Regions from separate parts of the Arthrobacter sp. 05L421 genome, predicted to be linked through region 2. Evidence: predicted binding sites of a transcription regulator. Region 2 holds the regulator's gene; the other holds the start of a gene.
What was found. Region 2 encodes LexA, which represses DNA repair genes until DNA is damaged. Its sites were predicted from a motif close to TCGAACANNTGTTCGA; they were not measured.

Region 1: a site for LexA is predicted at 3,984-3,999, ahead of AC1DKQ_RS15215 (LexA family protein). Genes of this name have one in related genera too.

Annotation. Positions count from the first base shown of each region.
Region 1 covers NZ_JBFTOC010000013.1:32,768-43,410, forward strand. The annotation lists gene AC1DKQ_RS15195 (hypothetical protein) at 148-351, shown strand; gene AC1DKQ_RS15200 (FAD-binding oxidoreductase) at 672-2,252, opposite strand; gene AC1DKQ_RS15205 (hypothetical protein) at 2,954-3,208, shown strand; gene AC1DKQ_RS15210 (Orn/Lys/Arg family decarboxylase) at 3,241-3,525, opposite strand; gene AC1DKQ_RS15215 (LexA family protein) at 4,013-4,444, shown strand; gene AC1DKQ_RS15220 (Y-family DNA polymerase) at 4,471-5,751, shown strand; gene AC1DKQ_RS15225 (hypothetical protein) at 5,806-6,144, shown strand; gene AC1DKQ_RS15230 (hypothetical protein) at 6,151-6,543, shown strand; gene AC1DKQ_RS15235 (alpha/beta fold hydrolase) at 6,582-7,376, opposite strand; gene AC1DKQ_RS15240 (ABC transporter permease) at 7,531-8,367, opposite strand; gene AC1DKQ_RS15245 (ATP-binding cassette domain-containing protein) at 8,364-9,308, opposite strand; gene AC1DKQ_RS15250 (DUF4097 family beta strand repeat-containing protein) at 9,341-10,186, opposite strand; gene AC1DKQ_RS15255 (histidine kinase) at 10,274-10,643, opposite strand, start outside.
Region 2 covers NZ_JBFTOC010000004.1:43,334-53,976, reverse strand. The annotation lists gene AC1DKQ_RS06795 (ATP-dependent DNA helicase) at 1-732, shown strand, start outside; gene lexA (transcriptional repressor LexA) at 838-1,587, opposite strand; gene AC1DKQ_RS06785 (LysM peptidoglycan-binding domain-containing protein) at 2,182-2,526, shown strand; gene AC1DKQ_RS06780 (histidinol-phosphate transaminase) at 2,628-3,746, shown strand; gene hisB (imidazoleglycerol-phosphate dehydratase HisB) at 3,817-4,443, shown strand; gene hisH (imidazole glycerol phosphate synthase subunit HisH) at 4,440-5,207, shown strand; gene AC1DKQ_RS06765 (hypothetical protein) at 5,208-5,366, shown strand; gene priA (bifunctional 1-(5-phosphoribosyl)-5-((5-phosphoribosylamino)methylideneamino)imidazole-4-carboxamide isomerase/phosphoribosylanthranilate isomerase PriA) at 5,410-6,156, shown strand; gene AC1DKQ_RS06755 (SseB family protein) at 6,170-7,117, shown strand; gene AC1DKQ_RS06750 (MFS transporter) at 7,181-8,494, shown strand; gene AC1DKQ_RS06745 (DUF1844 domain-containing protein) at 8,635-9,021, opposite strand; gene infC (translation initiation factor IF-3) at 9,458-10,546, shown strand.

The sequences.
Region 1 (10,643 bases), on a different contig from region 2:
GCACCCATCCTGGTGGACGCAATGAGGCCAAACCGGTGAGCTCAATAGAGCTGCCCAAGGTCTCAGGCGTTCCTGGTTTGGCCCCACGGCGGCTCCGCATCGGTGCGGCAGCCGGACCTCCGGATTCATGAATGGAAGCACTGAACAATGACGTTTGAAACTGCCAACTCTGTAACCCACAAGCTCTGGGACCGCTCCACCATGCACCACGAGCTGGACGCCCTGATCCACGAGCACTCCGAGCGCCACAACACCTCCAAGAGCAACATCGCGGTCCACGCCAGCGGCCCGAACACCTTCACGCTCAGCCTGAACCACGGGGCAGCCAACCTTGAGGCAGTTTCCTCCTAGCACACACAACGACGACGGCGGGAGCCACCTCCCGCCGTCGTCCGTGGTTAACGGCCCCCGCGGTACCGCGTGACGGTGCCCGCGCCGCGCACGGCGGCTTATCCGCTGCATGGTTGGCCGCGCTGGCCGACAGGGTTACACCCAGAAGATCAGGCTCCACCAGGCCGCTTCACGGAGACCGCCGCCGACTAAGCTCTGTCCGGTGTCAGCAGTCCTCCCGGGCGCAGGCATTTCCTCGGCCGCGCGGTGCCGGCCTCAGCGGCTCCGGCGGTTCTTCTGACGCATCGACCGCCGACGATGTTCCCAGTTTGAGGAGAACCTCAGGCCCGTCGAAAGGCAGGGTAGGCGAAGATCCCCAGAGGGTCTGCCGCAGAGCGGATGCTCTGGAGTCGCGGCGCGTGGTCGCCGAAGTAGGCCGATCCTGGGTCAGCGATGCGCGAGTCGAAGTAGTTGAAATAGGCGCTGCTCCCCCAATAGGGTTCCAGAGCGTCCCGCGAGCCCCTGACATAGGCATCGAAAAGGGCCGGATTCACGCCGTCCCCGAACGTGGCGGTGTACTGGACTGTAGCGATTGCGTTCCTGTGACCGAAGCCGGTGGCACCAGCGTCAACGTCGCGAACCGCTCCTCCCAGTGCGTCCAGGGACACACCCGTTTCGGTGGCGCCCGGCAGATTGTGGCCCACCACGCATCGATCGACGAGCCGGGACGCACCGGTCGAATCGAGCAGGTCGTATGGAACGTGGGAAGTGGCGCTGAACGCTTCCCGTTGCAACGAACCGCCCTTATTGGTGGTGCACTGCGCGGCGGGAATGCCGCTGCATCCGGCATAACCGAACATGACATCGAGGTAGGACCTATCCGGCCTGGCACTCTGGACCAGCGGCCGTACACCCGAAATCTCGTGGAGGCGGGCTAGCTGCGCACCGAGACCCGATGCCGGCCCAATCCATGTAGCTGTCAGTTGGATGGTCGGGGCCTTGTGGCGGGCGCCGCTGAGCAGTTTGAGGGTGGACCACAGCCGTCGATCAGCCGTCGGAGCCCAGTTCTGCCAGGCAAGGATGACCGGTATGGCGTCAGAGAAGGACCATTCGAGGAATACAGTGCTGATGGTGGGAGCGGGTACGGTCCTGAAGGTCAGGGATGTCAGTATGCCGACCTGGCCGCCGCCTCCGCGGCAGGCCCAGAAGAGGTCCGTGTTCTCGCGGGCACTTGCCGTGACCTTGTCGCCCCTAGAGGTGACAAGCTCGACAGACACAAGCGCATCCGATGTCAGCCCGTAAGCCCTGGTCAGGACCCCCACTCCCCCGCCCAACGTCAGGCCAGCTACGCCGACGGTCGGACACGACCCGCCGGCGAGGGCCCTGCCCTTCAGGCCCAGGGCCGCGTAGACCGCGATGAGTGAGGCCCCCGCCCCAACTGTCACCGTGCCATCCATATGGACCGTGATTTCCGACAATCCCCGCACATCAACAACTAGCGACGGCGCCAGCCCAGCCGCTCCTGCGTCCCCGGAGGAGTATCCCGAGTAGCTGTGTCCCCCGGCTCGGGTCACTAGTGGCACCGCCTCCTCAGCGGCGAAACGGACAGCCGCGGACACGTCGTCGGACGTGGCGGCCGAGAGAACGGCCAATGGTCGGGCAGCGTCGAAGCGTGGGTTCTCGACCCGCTTCACTTCCTCGTAGGCTCCGGCTCCCGGAAGCTCGAGCCGGCCCGCCACTCGAGACCCGAGCCCCTTCCAGTTTGGCCCGGCGGCGGGCGGGGAAGTCGTCGGGGGAAGTGTTGACGGCGCCGTTGCATTGGTTACAGGTGCCCGAGGAGGTCCCTCACATGCAGCCAACCCCGCCGCAACGAGTCCCACGGTCGCTCCCGTGAGGACTTTCCTTCGGTCGATCATTGACATGGAGAAAGCCTATGCTCACACGGCTTTTTCGGCAGCGATGCAGTCACGCAAGCTGCGCGTGTGTTCCTACCGCGCGCATCGGGGGGACAAGAACTGACCGGCCGCTCCAAGACCTCTTGGACAAGGCAAGCCCCGATCCCCCCGTGAGGCTCCAGTGATAACAACTTCTCCTCGCCGGGAGCGTGGATGCCAGGTTCCTCGAATCCGGGATCGTCGACGGGGATACCAGCCTCCAACCGGCCGACCTCCAGCCCGCCGGTTCGGGGGCCCGTCAGCGAGTCACAAAGCGCCCGCTGGTGTACTTTCTGCCCGCACGACCGACCGTGCGCACACGCGTCGTCGCAGGTCACCCCTCCCCTTGGCAAGAAAAGCCGTGATTTAGCCGCCAGATGGCGGGAGACGTCACATTCTTTCCACATTGGCAGGGCTCAAAACCAAGACGCTCTTAGAACCGGTGCGCTGCAACCCTGGACAGATACATCCGATCAACGTCGGTCAGCGCCCAAGCTGGCCCCCTACCGCAACATGTTCTGAACGCTCGCCCGTATGGCCTGGGGGCTAGCCGCTGTGGCATCGGCGGAGCTGAACTGGACAGGGTTGTCTCCCTGGCATAAATTCGTCTTTGGCAGCGCGCCGTGGCGCGCTGCCAAAGCTTCGGCGGCGGAGCATCCTGGAGATGCAAAAGGTACAAAGGAACAGATATGAGCGCGCATTTTGACCGGTTCCTCGCAGAGGCCTTGACCGATGACCGGGAAACAGACGGCGGGTTGGACCAGGAAGAGCTGTACGGACTGTACACCAGCTGGTGCCTGATAAACCAGAGCCAGCCAGAGCCTGCCGAAGCCCTCTGGGCGGCCCTCGAAGGCCGCCGCATCAAGCCTGAGGACAACACTCTTGCCATGTCCGGTCCCGCCGCGTTGGATTACATCGTGGCCAGTTCCCCCGACCTGGCGTAACTGGCACGACGAAGAGTTGGCGGCGCCTGTGCTTACCGCCTGACGGCCCGGATGGTTTGCAGGGACGGGTCGGCCGGGTCGGGGAGCACCATGCCGGCCTTCAGGCCGGATTCGAGGTAGTCGATGATGGCGGTGTTGATCCCTTCGCCAGGGACGACGACGGGGATCCCAGGCGGGTAGGGGGTGATCTGCTCGGCGGCCGCGCGCCCTACCGCGTTCTTAACCCAACTCCACGGCCAGGATAAGCACGGGACGTAGACTGCCCTGTTATGCTCCTGGCGGCGCAGGTGGTTTCGTTGGGTCAGCAAGGAAAGCACCAAGTCGCCTACCGACATCCTCCGTCGTCCAGAACGAGACCCGTTGCGGACCGTCCGCGGCATCAACGTCCAATTCCACGGTGAACCCAGGCTCGTCGCCTATAGTCCGGCTAACGCCGAAGCCGATCAGCCGGTTGTGACCCGGCAAATCTCCTCCCATGAGGATGCTGATTCCCGCGGATCCTTCGGGACCCTCGTCAGACGGCGAGCCGGTGCCGCCATTGACCATCCAACGAGCACCGCCCTCCAAAACCGCCTTGTGCCCGGCACAGACAGGCACTTCCAGGCGGGAACCGGGCATCAGCTTGTAGACGACTGTTGGAGTCTCGGGACAGCGCAGCACAGAGCACGTGGTCATGCTGGCGATGCTACCGAAGGGGAAGGGGATCTGGAGTCCGGATCCCCCGCAACTCCGCAAAGCGGTTCTTTTGTCGGTCCGTCCGGCTACACTGAATGAATCGAACATATATTCGAATAAAGGTGTGTTGTGGGCGTTGTTGTCGGTCCCCGCGTGATAGATGCGGGCATGTCGTTGTTATCCGTGCTGATCTCTCCGGTTCCCGTCGCGGCGGGGTACCCGTCCCCGGCGCAGGACTACTTTGATGGCCGGATTGACCTCAATGAGCACCTGATCAAGGACATCACCAGCACCTACGTCGTGCGGGTGTCCGGGGATTCGATGGAGGGCGCCGGCATCAGCGACGGCGATGAACTGATCGTGAACCGCGCCCTGGAACCCAAAGACGGGTCCGTTGTCATCGCCGTCCTGGACGGGGAGCTGACCATCAAGCGGCTGCGGGTCACGGGAAGCGGGGTGGTGCTGCAGGCGGAGAATCCAGCGTACCCGGACATCCGGGTCCCGTCGGTCTCGGATCTGGTCATCTGGGGCGTCGCGACCCGGTGCCTGCACCATGTGTGAGGCCAGCCATGTCTAAGCCGGCCACGATGCGGCGGATGCCGCAGATCGCACACGTGGATGTGAACTGCTTTTACGCCTCGGCCGAGCGGGCGTTCGACCCGTCCCTGGAGGGCCGGCCCGTCGTCGTCCTGTCCAACAACGACGGCTGCGCCGTCACCCGGTCCGCGGAAGCCAAGGCCCTCGGCATCCCTCTGGGCGAGCCGTGGTTCAAACTCGCCCCGCGCGCCAAGGAATGGGGGCTCGTTGCGCTCTCCAGCAACTACGAGCTCTACGGTGACATCAGCGCCCGGGTGATGGAACTGCTGGGCCGGTACTCCGCCTGGCTGGAGGTGTACAGCATCGACGAGGCCTTCCTCGGCGTCAACGGCACCCCGGAGGAACTCCTGGCCCTGGGCCGGAGCATGAAAACAGCCGTGCGGCGCAACGTCGGGGTACCTGTTTGCGTCGGGATCGCCGGGACCAAGACCCTGGCGAAGCTGGCCAACAAATGGGCCAAGAACAACCCGGCCTTCGACGGGGTCTGCCACTGGGACTCCGTGGCCGCCGCCGACAGGGAATCCCTGATGCGTCGACTGTCCGTGATCGAGATCTGGGGTGTCGCCACCCGGCTGACGAAACGGCTCAACGCCCTCGGCATCCAGTCCATCCTTGACCTGTCCCGGGCCGATCCGGTGATGATCCGGGACCGCTTCTCCGTGGTCATGATGCGCACCGTCCTGGAACTGCAGGGGACCCCGTGCATCCCGATGGAGGAGGAACGGATCGGCCGCGACCAGCTCATCTTCTCCCGCTCCTTCGCCACCCCCATCACCACCGTCGGCGGCATGCGGCAGGTCATGAGCGTCTACGGCCAGCAGGCCTCGGCGCGGCTGGCCAAACACGCACTGCAGGCCAAGGTCCTGACCGCGTTCGCCGGCACGTCACACTTCAACCCCAAAGACACCTCCTACCCTTCGGTCTGCGTGCCGCTGCCGATGCCCACCGCGGACCCGGTCCTGCTCACCAGGGCTGCCCACGCACTTCTCCCCCACATCCGCGGGGGCATTCGGTACGCCAGGGCCGGCATCATGGTCACCGACCTCCGTCCCACCGGCAACCAGGCACCCCTGGCCCTGTTCGAAAACCCGCACGAGGAACGCCACGTCGGCACCCTCCTGGAGGACGTGGCCCGCCGGTACGGCCGCGGCTCCATCGGCCTGGGCCACGCCGGAATCCGGGGCGGACCGGACTGGACCATGAAACGGGACATGCTCTCCCCCCGCTACACCACCCACTGGGACGAACTCCCCCTCGTCAAAGCCGCCTAACCCACCACACGCCCGCACCACCGCACTGAACTGCTCCATGAAAGAACTTCCGCCATGACCCCTGCACCCGAAGCCCCCGCCCAGACCCACGGCCTACAGGTCCGGACCGACCAGCAAGGCAAGCCCCTCGCCATCCGGCACGACGGGCGTATCTGGGTAGTCGATCCCGGCACGGAATCCCAGCGCTGGTCCGGAAGTGGCACGGACTGGGACACCCGGCGCGCTCCGGCCGCAGGCAGCGGCGGCCGGGTCAGAACCGAACACTGGCGCGTGCAGGCCCGCCTCGGCTCGACGTCTGCGCTGCGGACCTTTACGCTGCGCCGTGAATCTACATTGCGCCGTGAACGGCCCTCTCCGGTGTGGTTCCTCGAGCACATCAGTGACAGCGACTAGGCACCAGTGCCAGCGAACCGTCAACCCATCAGCGGTCAAACATGGGAGGGGATCAGAAAAGAATTCACGCTGCCGGCCCTGGACCAGGTCCACCGCCGCCTCTCCGAGCTCATGGAGGACCCGGAACCGGTAATGCAGCAACTCGTCCGCGTCTTCATCGACGACGGCACCTTCTGCCCCGGATTCCAGTTCCTCCCCGGCGGGCAGCTCCGCCCGCCGGTAGTTGAACTCTTTCAGCGCGCGCTGGAGCTCAAGATCCCGCACAACTACTTCACGGTCTGGATGGTCACCCCATCCCGGGACCTCGCCGGCTCCCGCCCCATTGACCTCCTCAAAGCCGGCACCACTCCCCTGCTTCGCGCGCTGGAAGCCTTCGGTTCGCGGCAGCCCGGCCGGTGACGCTTCAGTTTCGAGCGCTTGAAGCGACGCCCGGCCCTTTAGTCTCGTATCGACGCGATAAATGAGTTGACCAGATCGACGACGGGGCCTGCCGGAATCAGCGTCTGGGCATGATTGCGGCCTGGCAGGGCTTGGAACTGGGCCGTGGGCATGAGCCGGGCCGCCCGTTCCGAGTCCGCATGCCGAAGCGGATCCTCCGTGCCGGCGAGCAGCAGGGTGGGTGTGTCCATTTTCCGCAGATCCGCCTCCGGGATTCCGGGTTCGTCCTCGCTCCGGCGGAAGTAGGCGCGCAGGGCAGCGGGGTCGTTGGCGAGAAACGCTGCGGCGGTCTGCGGATCGATTTCACGACCTGTAGCGTCACCCCACTGGCGCAGAAATTCTGGCACGCCGCCCCGGTCCAAGGCCTGGTCATATCCGGGGAAAAAGATCGATTCAATTTGCCCGGCCGGCGAGCGGTAAGTGCCGCCTGCGGAAGTGAACGTCTTCACACGCCCGGGACTGCTGGCGAGCAGGGAGAATCCAACTCTCGCGCCCGCGGAATACCCCAAGTAGTGGGCTGCCTGCACACCTGCGGCGTCCAGAACCGCCAGAATATCTCCGACCAGCAGGTCCATGCTGTAGGCGTCTTCGTGCTGCGGTTTGTCGCTCCGGCCATGCCCCCGCAAATCCAGGGTCAGCACGCGAAAGCGCTCCTCAAAGGCCTTCGTGTAGCCGAGGCCCCGCCAGACGGCGCCGGAAAGCCCTGAGCCGTGCACCAGAACGATGGCCTGGCCGGCGCCCGATTCCTGGAAGGATATTCGGACGCCGTCGACGGCGTTGAAGGCTTCACCCATGGCCTGCTCCTCCTTTAGGGACCCTTTAGGGACAGTAACGACCCTAGTCGCGCCCCGGCGGCAAACCGCAACAAAACCGGCGGCGGCAAGCCGCAACGGAACCGGCGGTCGCGATAATCTCGCGGCCGCCGGCTGTTACAGGTGAGACTTGGGCTCAACGCACCGACTTCCGCTCGTAGATCGCCATCGACCAGGCGTACCCGGCGACCACGATCACGACGCACCATCCAATCGCCAGCGCCGGGCTCCAACCGAGCGGGGTGCCGAGCAGCAGCCCGCGGATGGCCTCGATGAACGGCGTGAACGGCTGGTACTGCGCGAACCACTGCAGCCACTCCGGCATCGACGCGGTCGGCACGAAGCCGCTGCTGAGGAAGGGCAGGAAGGTCAGCAGGAGGGGCCAATTGCTGGCTGTCTCCACCGACTTCGCCTGCATGCCCATGGCCACCCCGAGCCAGCTGATCGCGTACGCGATCAGCACCAGCAGACCGGCGGCGGCGATCCACTCGACCGGCCCGGCCGTCGGGCGGAAGCCGATCAACAGGCCGACGCCGAGCACCAGCGCGACGGCGATGGTCGCCTGGATGGTGTTGCCCAGCACGTGCCCGGCGAGCACGGCAGCCCGCGAGATCGCCATGGTGCGGAACCGCGCCGTGATGCCCTCGGTCATGTCCATCGCGACCGTCGTCGCGGTGCCGCCGGCGCTCCCGGCAATGGTCAGCAGCAGGATGCCCGGCATGATGTACGCAACGTACGCTTCGCGCCCGCCGGCCGGATCCGCGCCGGGCAGGCCTGCGCCGAGTGTGCCGCCGAACACGAACACGAAGAACAGCAGGAGCACCACCGGCCCCACGATGGTGAACACTGACAGGCCGGGGTAGCGCACCATGTGCAGGAGGTTGCGGTGCAGCATCGTGAGCGAGTCGGCGACGACGTGCGAGCGCCGGCTGGTGCCCGGGGCAGCCTTGCGCTGGGCGGTGATGGTGGTCATGACGCGGTTCCCTTCGTGTCTGCCCGGCCGGTGAGCGCGAAGAACACGTCATCGAGGTCCGGGGTGTGGATGCTGAGGTCGTCGACCTCGACGTCGGCCGCACCGAGGCGGTCCAGCACGGTCCGCAGCGCGCCGACCCCGCCGTCGCTGGGCACGGTGAGCGCCAGCCCGGCGTCGTCGCGATCGGACTCCCCGAGCAGGCGGGAGGCGGTCTCGAGGGCCGCGGCGTCCGCGAACCGGAGCCGGATGTGCCCGCCGGGCACCAGTCGCTTGAGCTCGTCCGGCGTCCCATCGGCGACAATGCGGCCGCCGTCGAGCACCGCGATGCGGTCCGCGAGTTCGTCCGCTTCTTCGAGGTACTGGGTGGTGAGCAGGACGGTGGTGCCGTCCGCGACGAGGCTGCGCACGATGTCCCACATCGTGTGGCGGCTGCGCGGGTCAAGGCCCGTGGTGGGCTCGTCGAGGAAGATCACGCTCGGTGTCGCGACGAGGGTCATCGCGAGGTCGAGCCGACGCTGCATCCCGCCGGAGTAGGTGGCGAGCGGCTTGCGGGCGGCGTCGACGAGGTCGAACTGCTCGAGCAGCTCGGCCACCCGGGTCTTTGAGCGCTTCGCCCCGAGGTGGCGCAGCCGCGCCATCAGCAGCAGGTTTTCCTCGCCGGTGAGCAGTTTGTCCACCGCGGAGAACTGGCCGGTGAGGCCGATCGCGGCGCGCACGCCGTCGTGGTCGCGGACGACGTCGCATCCGTTGACGAAGGCTGTGCCGGCGTCGGGCCGCACGAGCGTGGACAGGATGTGCACGGTGGTCGTCTTGCCGGCGCCGTTCGGGCCGAGCAGCGCGGTGACGGTGCCGGCGTTGACGGTGAGGTCGACGTCGTCGAGCACCACCTTTCCGCCGTAGGACTTCCGCAGCCCGTGGACTGCGATCGCTGGGGTGTTCATGTGCGTGGTTCCCTTCTGTTGGTTGCCCGGATTTACCGCGCGCGCCGGATGTTGATGTTGCCGTGCTGCGTGCGTGCGCGCACTTCGACGGTCCGTTCGGACGCGTCGGGGGCGCCGTCGCCGTCGAGCTCGTTGCGGACGTGCCCGGCCTTCGAGGACAGGTCCAGCCAGGCGGCAACGCCGGGCCGCACGCCGATGGTGACCTGGCCGAAGCCGCTTTCGACCTGGATGGAACCGCTCGAGACCTCTGCCAACTGGATGCTGCCGTAGGCGGTCTTCGCCGTAACGGAGGCTCGTGCCTTTGTGATTTCGAGGTCGCCGTAGGAGAGCTTCGCGTCGAGATCTCCGCCGGAGTCCCCGATCTGAATGGTGCCGTGCGATGCCTTGAGAATCGCGTCGCCGGTGACCGTGCCGACCCGGATCTGGCCGTGGTCGGCCGTGATCTCGATGCCGCCGTCGGCGGTGCCCACGGTTGCGTTGCCGTGCGAGGCGCGCAGCCACAGGTCGCCGGCGGCGTCGACATCCACGGGACCGAGCGAACTCTTGATGCGGGTGGCGCCCAGGCGGCCGACGGTGCGCAGTCCGCCGACGGCGATCTCGGCGGCGAGCCGCGACCCCGTGGGCAGCTCGACCTTCACATCGACCGACTCGGTGGGGCCGATCCAGCTGAGGCGGGGCTTCGGGCCTGTGATGGTGAGCCGCTCGCCGTCGACGTCGACCCTGGTCTCCTCCGCGCCCCGGCGGTCCACCGCCTTCTCGGGGTTGGTCGGCGACACGGTCACGACTGTGTCGGTCCGGTCGCTGGCGAAGACATCGATCGCGCCGACCTGCAGGTTGATGGCGAGGTCGATCGGGCCGGGGGTGTTGTAGGTGGGCATGCTAAAGCCTGCCTTTCTCTGCGCGTGTTCGTGTTGCCCCGCGGGTCCGCGGGGTTGGTGAATGGTGAGGGTGGTGGGCCGGGCGGGTTAGCGCGCCCAGCCGGCGAAGTTGCCGCCGGTGCGCAGCGTCCGCTGCGTGGATCGTCGTTGCTTGGGTTGGAGGGCGGCCGCAATCGCGCGGACCAGCCAGGTGTTGACGGACATGCCGTCGGCGGCCGCCGCCTCGTCCACCCTTGCTTTGAGGGCGTCCGGCAGGCGGAGCGTTGTGCGCGAGGTGCTCGCGTCGTCGAGGTCGACGGTTGCCGCGGGCCGCTCGTCACTGTCCGGCTCGATGTTCGGCTGGGTGACTACGAACTCGATCTCGCGTCCGCGCAGCCGCATGTCGACCGCCCCGGGCGCGAGGTCGCGGGTGATCTCGCCGGCCGCGGCCGACAGAGCGTCGAGCAGCACGAGCCGC
Region 2 (10,643 bases):
GGCGCTGCCTTCGAACCTGCTGCCGGCGGTCTTGGCCTCGTTGGCAACGGCGCCCCGAGCTGGACCGGCGTCGACGTCGGATCCCCCTTCGACTATCCGAAGCAGGGCATCCTCTACGTCGCCCGGCACCTGCCCAAGCCCGGCCGCGGAACGTCCCCCGAGGCCTTGGACGAACTCGAGAAGCTGATCCGCGCTTCCGGCGGCGGTGCCTTGTGCCTGTTTTCCTCCCGGCGCGCAGCGGAGGAAGCCGCGGAGGCCATGCGGCCCCGACTGGGCCTCAGCATCCTGTGCCAGGGGGAGTCGACCATGACGGCGCTCGTGCGGCAGTTTGCGGACGAGCCGGACACCTGTTTGTTCGGCACGATGTCCCTCTGGCAGGGCGTCGACGTTCCCGGAGTGTCCTGCCGGCTGGTGGTCATTGACCGGATACCGTTCCCGCGGCCGGACGATCCGCTGATGACGGCACGCTCGCGGGCCGTCGCCCAGGCCGGCGGCAACGGCTTCATGTCCGTCTCGGCCACGCACGCCGCCATTCGGCTCGCGCAGGGCGCCGGACGGCTGATCCGCTCGACGTCGGACAAGGGAGTTGTGGCGGTGCTGGATTCGCGGCTATCCACGGAGCGCTACGGCGGATTCCTCCGCGCCGCGCTGCCGCCGTTCTGGCCCACCACCGATTCGTCGATAGCCATGGCGGCCTTGGAGCGCCTGGCGAAGGACTCCGCGAAGGGCTGAGTCCCAAGCTGAACCAGGAGCCGACCATCCTCGATGACGCGGCGACTCTGAGGGCCGGCGACTCTGAGGGCTGGCGACTCTGCCAGGGCGGCCCGACAGGGACGGCTAAAGGGAGCGGAGTACCGAGACGACCTTGCCCATGATGACGGCGTGGTCACCGAGGATTGGCTCGTACTGGGTGTTTTGCGGCAACAGCCAGGTGTGGCCGTCCCGCTGGCGGAAGGTCTTGACCGTGGCTTCGTCGTCCAGCAGTGCGGCAACGATGTCGCCGTTCACGGCATCACCCTGGCGGCGGACAACCACCCAGTCGCCGTCGCAGATGGCGGCATCGATCATCGAGTCGCCCGCCACCTTGAGCATGAAGAGTTCGCCATGGCCCACGAGCTGTCGGGGCAGCGGCATGACATCCTCCACCACCTGGTCCGCGAGGATCGGCCCGCCGGCGGCGATGCGTCCGACAAGCGGCACCATTGCAGTGTCCGTGGCGCTGGCGAGTTCAGTCACTGACAGGCCGCCGACGGCCCGCAGGCCACTGGACTTCTCGACACCCGAAATCGGGGTGGTTCCCTCGTCCAACGTCAGCGGCATGAGCACTTCCATAGCCCGCGGGCGCTTCGGATCGCGCCGCAGGTAGCCGAGCTTTTCAAGCTGGGAGAGCTGATGGGTCACGCTCGACAGGCTGGCCAATCCGACGGTGTCGCCGATCTCGCGCATGGACGGCGGGTAGCCCTTGTCCGTGACGGACCGCTGGATGGTCTCCAGGATTTTCTTTTGCCGGGGGGTGAGGCTCTTGGGCGCCCGGGCGGGCTGCGGGCTCCGTGAGGTGGCCCTGCCGCCGGTGGCTTGTGCTGCCATGTTCGCCAATGCCTTTCCGTTCCACCCGGCTGCCGTGGCTGCTGTCACCGGGAACTTCCGGTCTGAAATGTCAGACCCTGCTGATCAACTACTGATGATGTCCCGCAGGGAGTTCATCAGTGGTTGTCCTGTCCCTCAAAAATAGGCCAGCCGCAAGGCTTTTTCAAACATTTGTTCTAGCGAGTCTCGACATCGTTCGTTAGTAAGTGCTAAAACAGAACAAGCAGAGTTCGAATATGTGTTCGAGTTTCGAGTTTTCACTTCGGATCTGGTGTTCGGTTCTATGTTCGAAGGTTCGGCCGGTTGGCGGCGAGTACGTGGAGTACGCCGGGCGGCACCGTATGGTCCAGGAGGGCTCAGTTCATGTCAGCTTCAAACGCGTTTCAAGGCACGTTCGTTCAGGGTGTCACGAATCACCACCGCAGTGCAGGTGCCAGTGGGGTGGCGGATTTCGGCAGCATCGACCAGGGCAACATCGGCCACGGAGGTGTCGGCCAGGGAGGTGCCGACCGGGGAAGCGTCCGTCACGGCAATGTGTACCCGCTCAACGCCGGCCCCCGCATTTCCCCGACGTCGCCTGCACCGCGAGGGGCGATGGCCGCTGGTTCCGCCGGCCGGCCGAAGCAAGCGCCGCTGCGGCTCACCCGGCGCGGACGCTTCGTCTTCTTCGGCGTCCCGCTGATCCTGCTGACGGCGCTCATTCTGTCATTCAGTGGATTCCTCAACGCGCCTGCGAAGGCGGCGGATTCCGCGGATCAGCTCTCGGTGACGCCGACCATTACCGTCACGGTGCAGCCGGGGGAGTCCCTCTGGGCCATTGCAGGGTCCGTGGCCCCGGACCGGGATCCCCGCGACGTCGTGGCCGATATCGTGCAGCTGAACAACCTGGACGCCGCGCGTGTGCTGCCGGGCCAGCAGCTGTTCGTCCCGTCCAAATAGAGTCTGGCAAGCCAAGTACCTGCCCCCAACTAACCTCCCCCAATTGCCGTCGCAGGCGTCACAGTTTCAGCGCCCGTGCCGCTACCACTTAAACTGGTCGAGTGACTGACCAGCTTGAGCGCCTCAACCGACTGCCCCTCCGAACCAATCTGCGTGGCCTGCGTCCGTATGGCGCACCGCAGCTGGACGTCCCTATCCTGCTCAACGTCAACGAGAACACCCATGGCGTTCCGGCCGATGTCCGCGCGGCAATCACCGAGGCCGTCAGCGCCGCCGCCGCAGGGCTGAACCGGTATCCGGACCGCGAGTTCACCGAATTGCGCGAAGCCCTCGCCGAATACCTTGGCCATGGCCTGGACGCGGAGAATATCTGGGCCGCGAACGGTTCCAACGAAGTCCTTCAGCAGATCCTCCAGGCATTCGGCGGCCCCGGCCGGACGGCCCTTGGGTTTCCTCCCACGTATTCGATGTACCCGCTGCTGGCCTCCGGCACGGACACCGAATACATCGTCGGTGCCCGAGCGGCGGACTACGGGCTCAGCGCGGAATCGGCGGCCCGGCAGGTCCGCGAGCTGCAGCCCAACATCGTTTTCCTCTGCTCCCCGAACAACCCCACCGGCACGGGGCTGGGGCTTGATGTCGTCGAGGCCGTCTATGACGCCGGCGAGGCCAGTCAAACCATCGTGATCGTGGACGAGGCTTACCACGAGTTCGCCCACGACGGCACGCCCAGCGCCCTCACCCTGTTGCCCGGCCGGGAACGGCTCATCGTCTCGCGCACCATGAGCAAGGCCTTCGCCCTCGCCGGCGCGCGGCTCGGCTACATGGCCGCGGCCCCGGAGGTCGCGGACGCCCTGCGCCTGGTCCGTCTCCCGTACCACCTCTCCGCCATCACCCAGGCCGCGGCCCTGGCCGCCCTGCGCCACCGGGGGGCACTCATGGCGGACGTCGAGGACATCAAACGCCAGCGCGACAGGATCGTCTCCGAACTGACGCGGCTGGGGCTGAGGCCGGCCGCCTCCGATTCCAACTACGTGTTCTTCGGCGGTCTGGAGAATCCCCACGAGGTCTGGCAGGGCATGCTGGACGCCGGTGTCCTCATCCGCGACGTCGGCATTCCGGGGCACCTTCGCGTGACCGCCGGCACTGAGACGGAAACCACAGCCTTCCTTGAGGCCCTTGAAAGCATCCTGAACGGCTCCGCAAAGCCGCAGGCCTAGACTTGGTGGGGAGCCCGCGCGCCCCGCCGCACTGCCCAACACCCTGCCTTCTTCCAAAGGACACATCTACATGAGCAACATGGGATCCACCGCCGCCGAGGGCCGGACCGCACGCATGGAACGGACCACCACTGAGTCCTCGGTCCTGGTCGAGATCAACCTGGACGGCACCGGCGTTTCAGACATCAGCACGTCGGTCCCGTTCTATGACCACATGCTGACAGCCCTCAGCAAGCACTCCCTGATTGACATGACCGTCAAGGCCACCGGTGATACCCACATCGATGTGCACCACACTGTCGAGGACGTGGCCATCACGTTCGGCGAGGTGCTGCGGACCGCCCTGGGCAACAAGGCCGGAATCCGCCGGTTCGGCGAGGCCACCGTGCCCCTGGATGAGGCCCTCGCGCAAGCCGTCGTGGACGTCTCCGGCCGTCCCTACCTGGTCCACGCCGGGGAGCCGGCAGGCCAGGAATACCACCTGATCGGCGGCCACTTCACGGGCTCCCTGACCCGTCACGTCTTCGAGGCGATCACACTGCACGCCGGGATCTGCCTGCACATGAACGTCACCGCCGGGCGCGACCCCCACCACATCGTCGAGGCCCAGTTCAAGGCCTTTGCCCGGGCGCTGCGCGCAGCCGTCGAACCGGATCCCCGCGTCGAGGGCATCCCGTCCACAAAGGGTGCCTTGTGAGCGCCCCGCTGCTCCGCGACGGGGCCATCATCGATCCCGCCGCCGCGACCAAGCCGGTGTCCCCGGAGGGAAAGCCCACTGTTACGGTGCTGGACTACGGCTCCGGGAATGTCCGGTCCGCCGTCCGCGCGCTGGAGCGGGCAGGCGCCGAAGTCATCCTCAGTTCCAAGCCCGAAGACGTCCTTAACGCCGACGGCCTCGTCGTCCCCGGTGTCGGCGCCTTCGAAACCGTCATGCGCGAACTCAAAGCTGTTGACGCCATCCGCATGATCGGCCGCCGTGTCGCAGGAGGCCGCCCCGTGCTGGCCATCTGCGTTGGGCTCCAGGTGTTGTTCGAGGCCGGCGTCGAGCACGGCACCGAAGCGGAGGGCATGGGGGAGTGGCCTGGCAAGGTGGAGCTGCTGCCTGCCGACGTCGTGCCGCACATGGGCTGGAACACCGTCTCCGTCCCTGAGGGGTCCAAGCTGTTCGCCGGAGTCGAGGGCGAGCGCTTCTACTTCGTACACTCCTACGGTGTCCAGCAGTGGGACTTCGACGTCATCCAGCCGCGGATGGCCGCGCCGCTGGTCACCTGGTCCGACCACGGTGCCCCGTTCATCGCGGCTGTGGAAAACGGCCCGCTGTGCGCCACCCAGTTCCACCCAGAGAAGTCCGGCGACGCCGGCGCCCGGCTGCTGCGCAACTGGGTCCAGGGCCTCCGCCCCGCATCCCCGGAACAAACCGCATCCCCGGAACAAACCGCCGCCCCGGAACGGACCGCCTAGATGTGGTCCCTGGTACTGATGGGCGTCGCAGGCCTGCTGGTTGGCGGCGCGATCTCCTTCCGGCAGCAGAAAAGTCCGCTCTGGGTGCAGATCGTTTTCTACGTCCTGGCCGGAATGTCGCTGCTGGCCGCCTTCCTCCTGACCCTGCCGGCGTCCTGACGGCCCCGCTCCCACCTACCATCCCCAAGCTGAGGACTCCACGATGACCACCGAAACCCCGCTGCCCGTACTTGAGCTCCTGCCCGCCGTCGATGTCGTCAACGGCCAGGCCGTCCGGCTCGTCCAGGGCGAAGCCGGCAGCGAGACGAGCTACGGCACCCCGCTGGAGGCCGCCCTCAACTGGCAGCAGCAGGGGGCCGAGTGGGTGCACCTGGTCGACCTGGACGCCGCGTTCGGGCGCGGCTCCAACGCCGAACTCCTGCGCGAGGTGGTTGGGCGGCTCGACATTAAGGTGGAGCTCTCCGGCGGACTGCGCGACGACGAATCTCTCGAGAAGGCCCTCAGCCTCGGCGTCGCCCGCGTGAACCTGGGCACCGCGGCACTGGAGAACCCGGACTGGACGGCCCGGGTGATCGAACGCTTCGGCGACAAGATCGCCGTCGGCCTGGATGTCCGCGGCACCACCCTCGCCGGCCGGGGCTGGACCAAGGAAGGCGGGGACCTCTGGGAGGTGCTCGGCCGCCTCGAGGACGCCGGCTGCGCCCGGTACGTCGTGACCGATGTGACCAAGGACGGCACCCTCCAGGGCCCCAACGTCGAGCTCCTTCGCCAGATGGTCGAAAAGACAGGCAAGCCGGTGGTCGCTTCCGGCGGCATTTCCAGCCTTGAGGACCTCCTGGTCCTGCGTTCCCTGGTGCCGCTCGGGGTCGAAGGCGCCATCATCGGCAAAGCCCTCTACAACGGCAACTTCACACTGCCTGAGGCCCTCGACGCCGCCGGCCGCCGCTAGGCTGTCCGTGCCCATGACGCACACCGAGAATCCTCACGGCCCCCACGATGCAGTGCAGACGGGCACCGGGGCGGGGCCCGTCCGGCATCTGCCCGGACACATCGCGGCCGCCCTGGCCGGCTCCGGCGGGGCCACCGACTCCGCCGGCCAGCCCTGGGCAGGCCGCAGCCTGGCCGGCGATGACGCAAAGATCCACAATTTCGAGGACGACGACGGCACCGCCGACGCCGGATACCTTGCCGCCTTGGCCGATCTCGCCGCGGGCACGGGCGACGAGGCGGCCGTGGTGGCCGCGCTTGCCACCGCAAGGGTATTCGTGCCAATCCTCGCCCAGCTCGCCGAAGAGGGCGAAGCCGCCGCCGGGGCGCACGGGGACCAGCTGCACGGTGATAATCTTCGCTCCGACAAACAGGCAGACATGGCCCTCGTGACGCTCAAGGCGCCCGACGGGCGGACGGCCATGCCGGTGTTCACCTCGGCGGCGTCATTGACAGCGTGGCATCCGGAGGCCAGGCCGGTCGCCGTGTACGCGGCCCGGGCGGCCCTGTCCGCGGTCGCGGAAGGCGCCGAGTTGCTGGTGCTCGATCCCGGCTCCGAGCTGACGTTCGTGGTGCGCCGGCCGGCGGTTTGGGCCCTCGCCCAGCAGCAGGCCTGGACGCCGTCGTACGCCGACCCCGACCTCGCCGCGGCCCTCGGGGAGAGCGCAGTTAGCTTTCCTGCGGTCCGCCGTGGTGAAATTCATCCGGGGGGAGGAGTTGCCACGGCCACGGCCGATGGCAAGCGGCTCCCCGGTGGGGGAGCCGGCCCGGAACTCCGGGTGGTCCTCTACCTTGAAGACGGGCTCGACGCCGCCGGCGTGCAGTCCATTGTCGCTGGCCTCAACAACGCCTGGGCCCGGAATGAAATCTTTGCCGAGCGGGTTGATTCGATCGAGGTCAAGCTGCAGCGCGCAGCACCATAGCTTTCGGCCCAACGGGGGGACTTCCCGGTGCTGCCGTGGGCAGTACCAGAAGGAAGTAGTTTCGTGAATTTCGCGCTTTACCGTCAGCTGCTGGCCGTTCGGCCCATCCGGCGACTCCTGCTGGTTGGCATGATCGCCCGCGTACCGCACTCGGCGGCCGGAGTCTTGCTGACCCTGCACATCGTCCTGACCCTCGGCCAGGGCTACGCGGCCGCCGGCGCGGCCGCCGCCGTGATGACGATCGGAATCGCCGTCGGCGCCCCCTGGCGCGGGCGCCGGGTCGACACGGTGGGGCTGCGTAAGGCGCTCATCCCGTCTGTCGTCTCCGAGACCGTGATCTGGTCGATTGTCCCGCACGTCTCCTACGAGGTGCTGCTGCCCCTGGTGTTCGTCGGAGGCCTGCTGACCCTGCCCATCTTCAGCGTGGTGCGGCAGTCCCTCGGCGTGCTCGCCCCCTCGGAACAGCGCCGCACGGCCTTCACCCTGGACGCCATCGCCACCGAACTGGTCTTCATGATCGGCCCCGCTGTCGGAGCCGTCGTCGCCACCAGCGGCCAGTCCGTCCTGGGCCTGACAGTCGTGGGAGTTGCAACATCCGTATCGGGACTCTTCCTCATGTGGTTCAACCCGCCCACCCGGAGTGCTTCTCCCGACGCCGGGCTCGAAGCACAGGAGCTGGAATGCGCGGAAGCCGCCGTCGTTGCCGCCGCCCCGGCCCACCTGCAGGAAGCCGCGGCCGAACTGGCGCCCCTGGCAGCCGCAGCCGAGGAACGGCGCCGGCGGGGCTCCGGCCTGCGACACAGAGTCATCCACAACTTCAGCTGGTTCACCGCCGCCGTGGCCTCCGTATTCGCCGTCGCGGCCGGTGCGGGCATGGTCCTCAGCGGCACCGACGTCGGCATCGTCGCGGCCCTCCAGACCGGCGGCCACCAGGCCGAAATCGGCCTCGTGTTCCTGTTCTGGTGCGCGGCCTCGGTGGTGGGCGGCATCCTCTACGGCGCCATGCACCGGCCCATCTCCCCGATCCTCCTGTTGCTGGGGATGTCAGCGCTGACAGTCCCGATGGCCTTCGCGACCGACGTCTGGACGCTCAGCCTGCTCGCGTTGCTGCCGGGTCTGCTGTGCGCGCCGGTGTTGTCCGCAGCCTCGGAAAAGGTGGCCGAACTGGTCGATGAAAGCCGCCGCGGCGAGGCCATGGGCTGGTACGGTTCATCGCTCACCGGGGGAGTAGCCCTGGGTGCGCCGCTGGCGGGGCTGTTCATCGACCTCATCGGCCCCTCGGCCGGCTTCGTGTCCGTGGGGCTGGCGGGAGTGACTCTCTGCCTGGTGGGACTCGTCCTACAGCGGGTGCGGCGCCGCCGGCTGGCCCACGTATGACTGTCCGCTGTCGCCGTTTGCGGCCCGCGAGCCGGATAGCGCGGGCGTTAACGACGGCGGCGGGCGGACCGAAGTGGTCCGCCCGCCGCCGCTTTATGGCTGATGCCTATCCTTAGTTGGCTGTGCTTAGCTGCCTGTGCTTAGTTGACCGGGCCGGTGTACTTCTCGCCCGGACCCTTGCCCGGAGCATCCGGAATGATCGATTCCTCACGGAAGGCCAGCTGGAGCGAGCGGAGTCCATCGCGCAACGGTCCTGCGTGCTGGGAGCCGATTTCCGGCGCCGCCGCAGTCACCAGCCCGGCAAGGGCGGTGATCAGTTTCCGGGCCTCGTCCAGGTCCTTGAGTTCCTGGGCATTTTCCTCGGCGGCGAGGCCGAGCTTTACCGCGGCGGCGCTCATCAGGTGCACGGCGGCTGTGGTGATGACCTCGATTGCGGGGACTTCTGAGATGTCGCGGATCTGCTGCGAGACGTCGGCCTGGGCGGCTGCGGGCTCGAAGACGTGGGAATTACCTTCTGATGTGCTCATGCTGGTAAGCTTGTCACAGACCGACTAAATGTCGTTATTCTCAGGCTTTTATAGAATGCAGTGCTTCTGGCTGAACTTTGAGCCCGAAATGGCGCCCGGCGACGCACATGTGCGTCGAACGGGTATCTTTCTGTAGAGTTGACTTTTAGTTTGCAAGCGGAGTTCTCTCCCACCCGCGTCAGCCGCGAAACTTCCTTCGGGAAGCCCCTCCCCTCTGGGAGTCAAGGTTGCCGGGTACCTGGTCGGGCACATCCTCGGACTCCGGTCCGGAGGAAAGTGCATGCCGCCTCATTGAGGGCGGCAGCTCCGATCTCGAGGCCTTCGATTGCTCCGGCAATTGGGGGCCTTCTCTTTTTGCCGGTGGAATACCCCTCACGAACACAGGAGCTTTAACATTAGCGAGCCAAGAATCAATGAGCGTATCCGCGTCCCCGAGGTGCGGCTGGTCGGCCCTGCAGGCGAGCAAGTAGGCGTTGTCCGTATTGAGGATGCCCTGCGTTTGGCTGCCGAGTCCGATCTTGATCTCGTTGAAGTTGCACCGCAGGCCAAGCCTCCGGTGTGCAAGCTGATGGACTTCGGCAAGTACAAGTACGAAGCCGCCGTCAAGGCACGCGAGGCCCGGAAGAATCAGACCAACACGGTCCTGAAGGAAATCCGCTTCCGCCTGAAGATCGACACGCATGACTACGAGACGAAGCGCGGCCACGCCCTCCGCTTCCTCGGTGCCGGTGACAAGGTCAAGGCCATGATCCAGTTCCGCGGCCGTGAGCAGCAGCGCCCCGAGATGGGTATCCGTCTGCTCCAGCGTTTCGCGGACGACGTCGCCGAAGTCGGCGTTGTGGAGTCCAGCCCGCGGATCGATGGCCGCAACATGGTCATGGTGGTGGGCCCGCTGAAGAACAAGGCAGAAGCCAAGGCTGAGGCCCGCCGTGCATCGCAGCGGGCGGAAGCCAAGGCGGAGAACGAAGCCAAGGCTTCGGGTGGAGGCCGCGTTGATACGTCCGGCCCCGAAGCGCCCCTGACGCAGTCGCTCGCCGATCTGCTGCCGGAAGGCTACCAGGTCCGGACTGAGGCAACGGCGACCGAGGCTGAGGCTCCGGCAACGGAAGCTCCGGCCAGCGAAGAAGCCAAGGCCGAAGAGACCACGCAGGCCCCGGTCGAGGAGACCAAGGCCGACGAGGCCCCGGTCCAGGAAGCACCCAAGGAAGCTGCCCCCAAGGCGGCCGAGAAGCCGGCGGCAGCCAAGGCTCCGGCGGCTCCGAAGGCTGAAAAGCCCGTGGCCGCCAAGGCAGCCGAGGCTCCGAAGGCGGCCGAGAAGCCGGCAGCAGCCAAGGTTCCCGCGGCTCCGAAGGCCGCTCCGGCCAAGGCTCCCGAGGAAAAGGCAGCCGCTCCGGCCACTCCGGCGGCAGCACCGAAGCCGGTTGCTGCTCCGAAGCCGGTGCCGAGGCCTTCAGCGCCGAAGCCCGCTGCACGGCCGGCCGCCCCCCGGGCTGCCGCCAAGCCTGGCAGCAAGAAGACCAACTAGTTCACGGCTGCCGGACAGCAATGTCCGGCAGTAGGCAACCAGCATGCCGCCCGCAGGGGCGGCTGCACGAAAGAGCTGCAGACTTTTCTGCGGATAC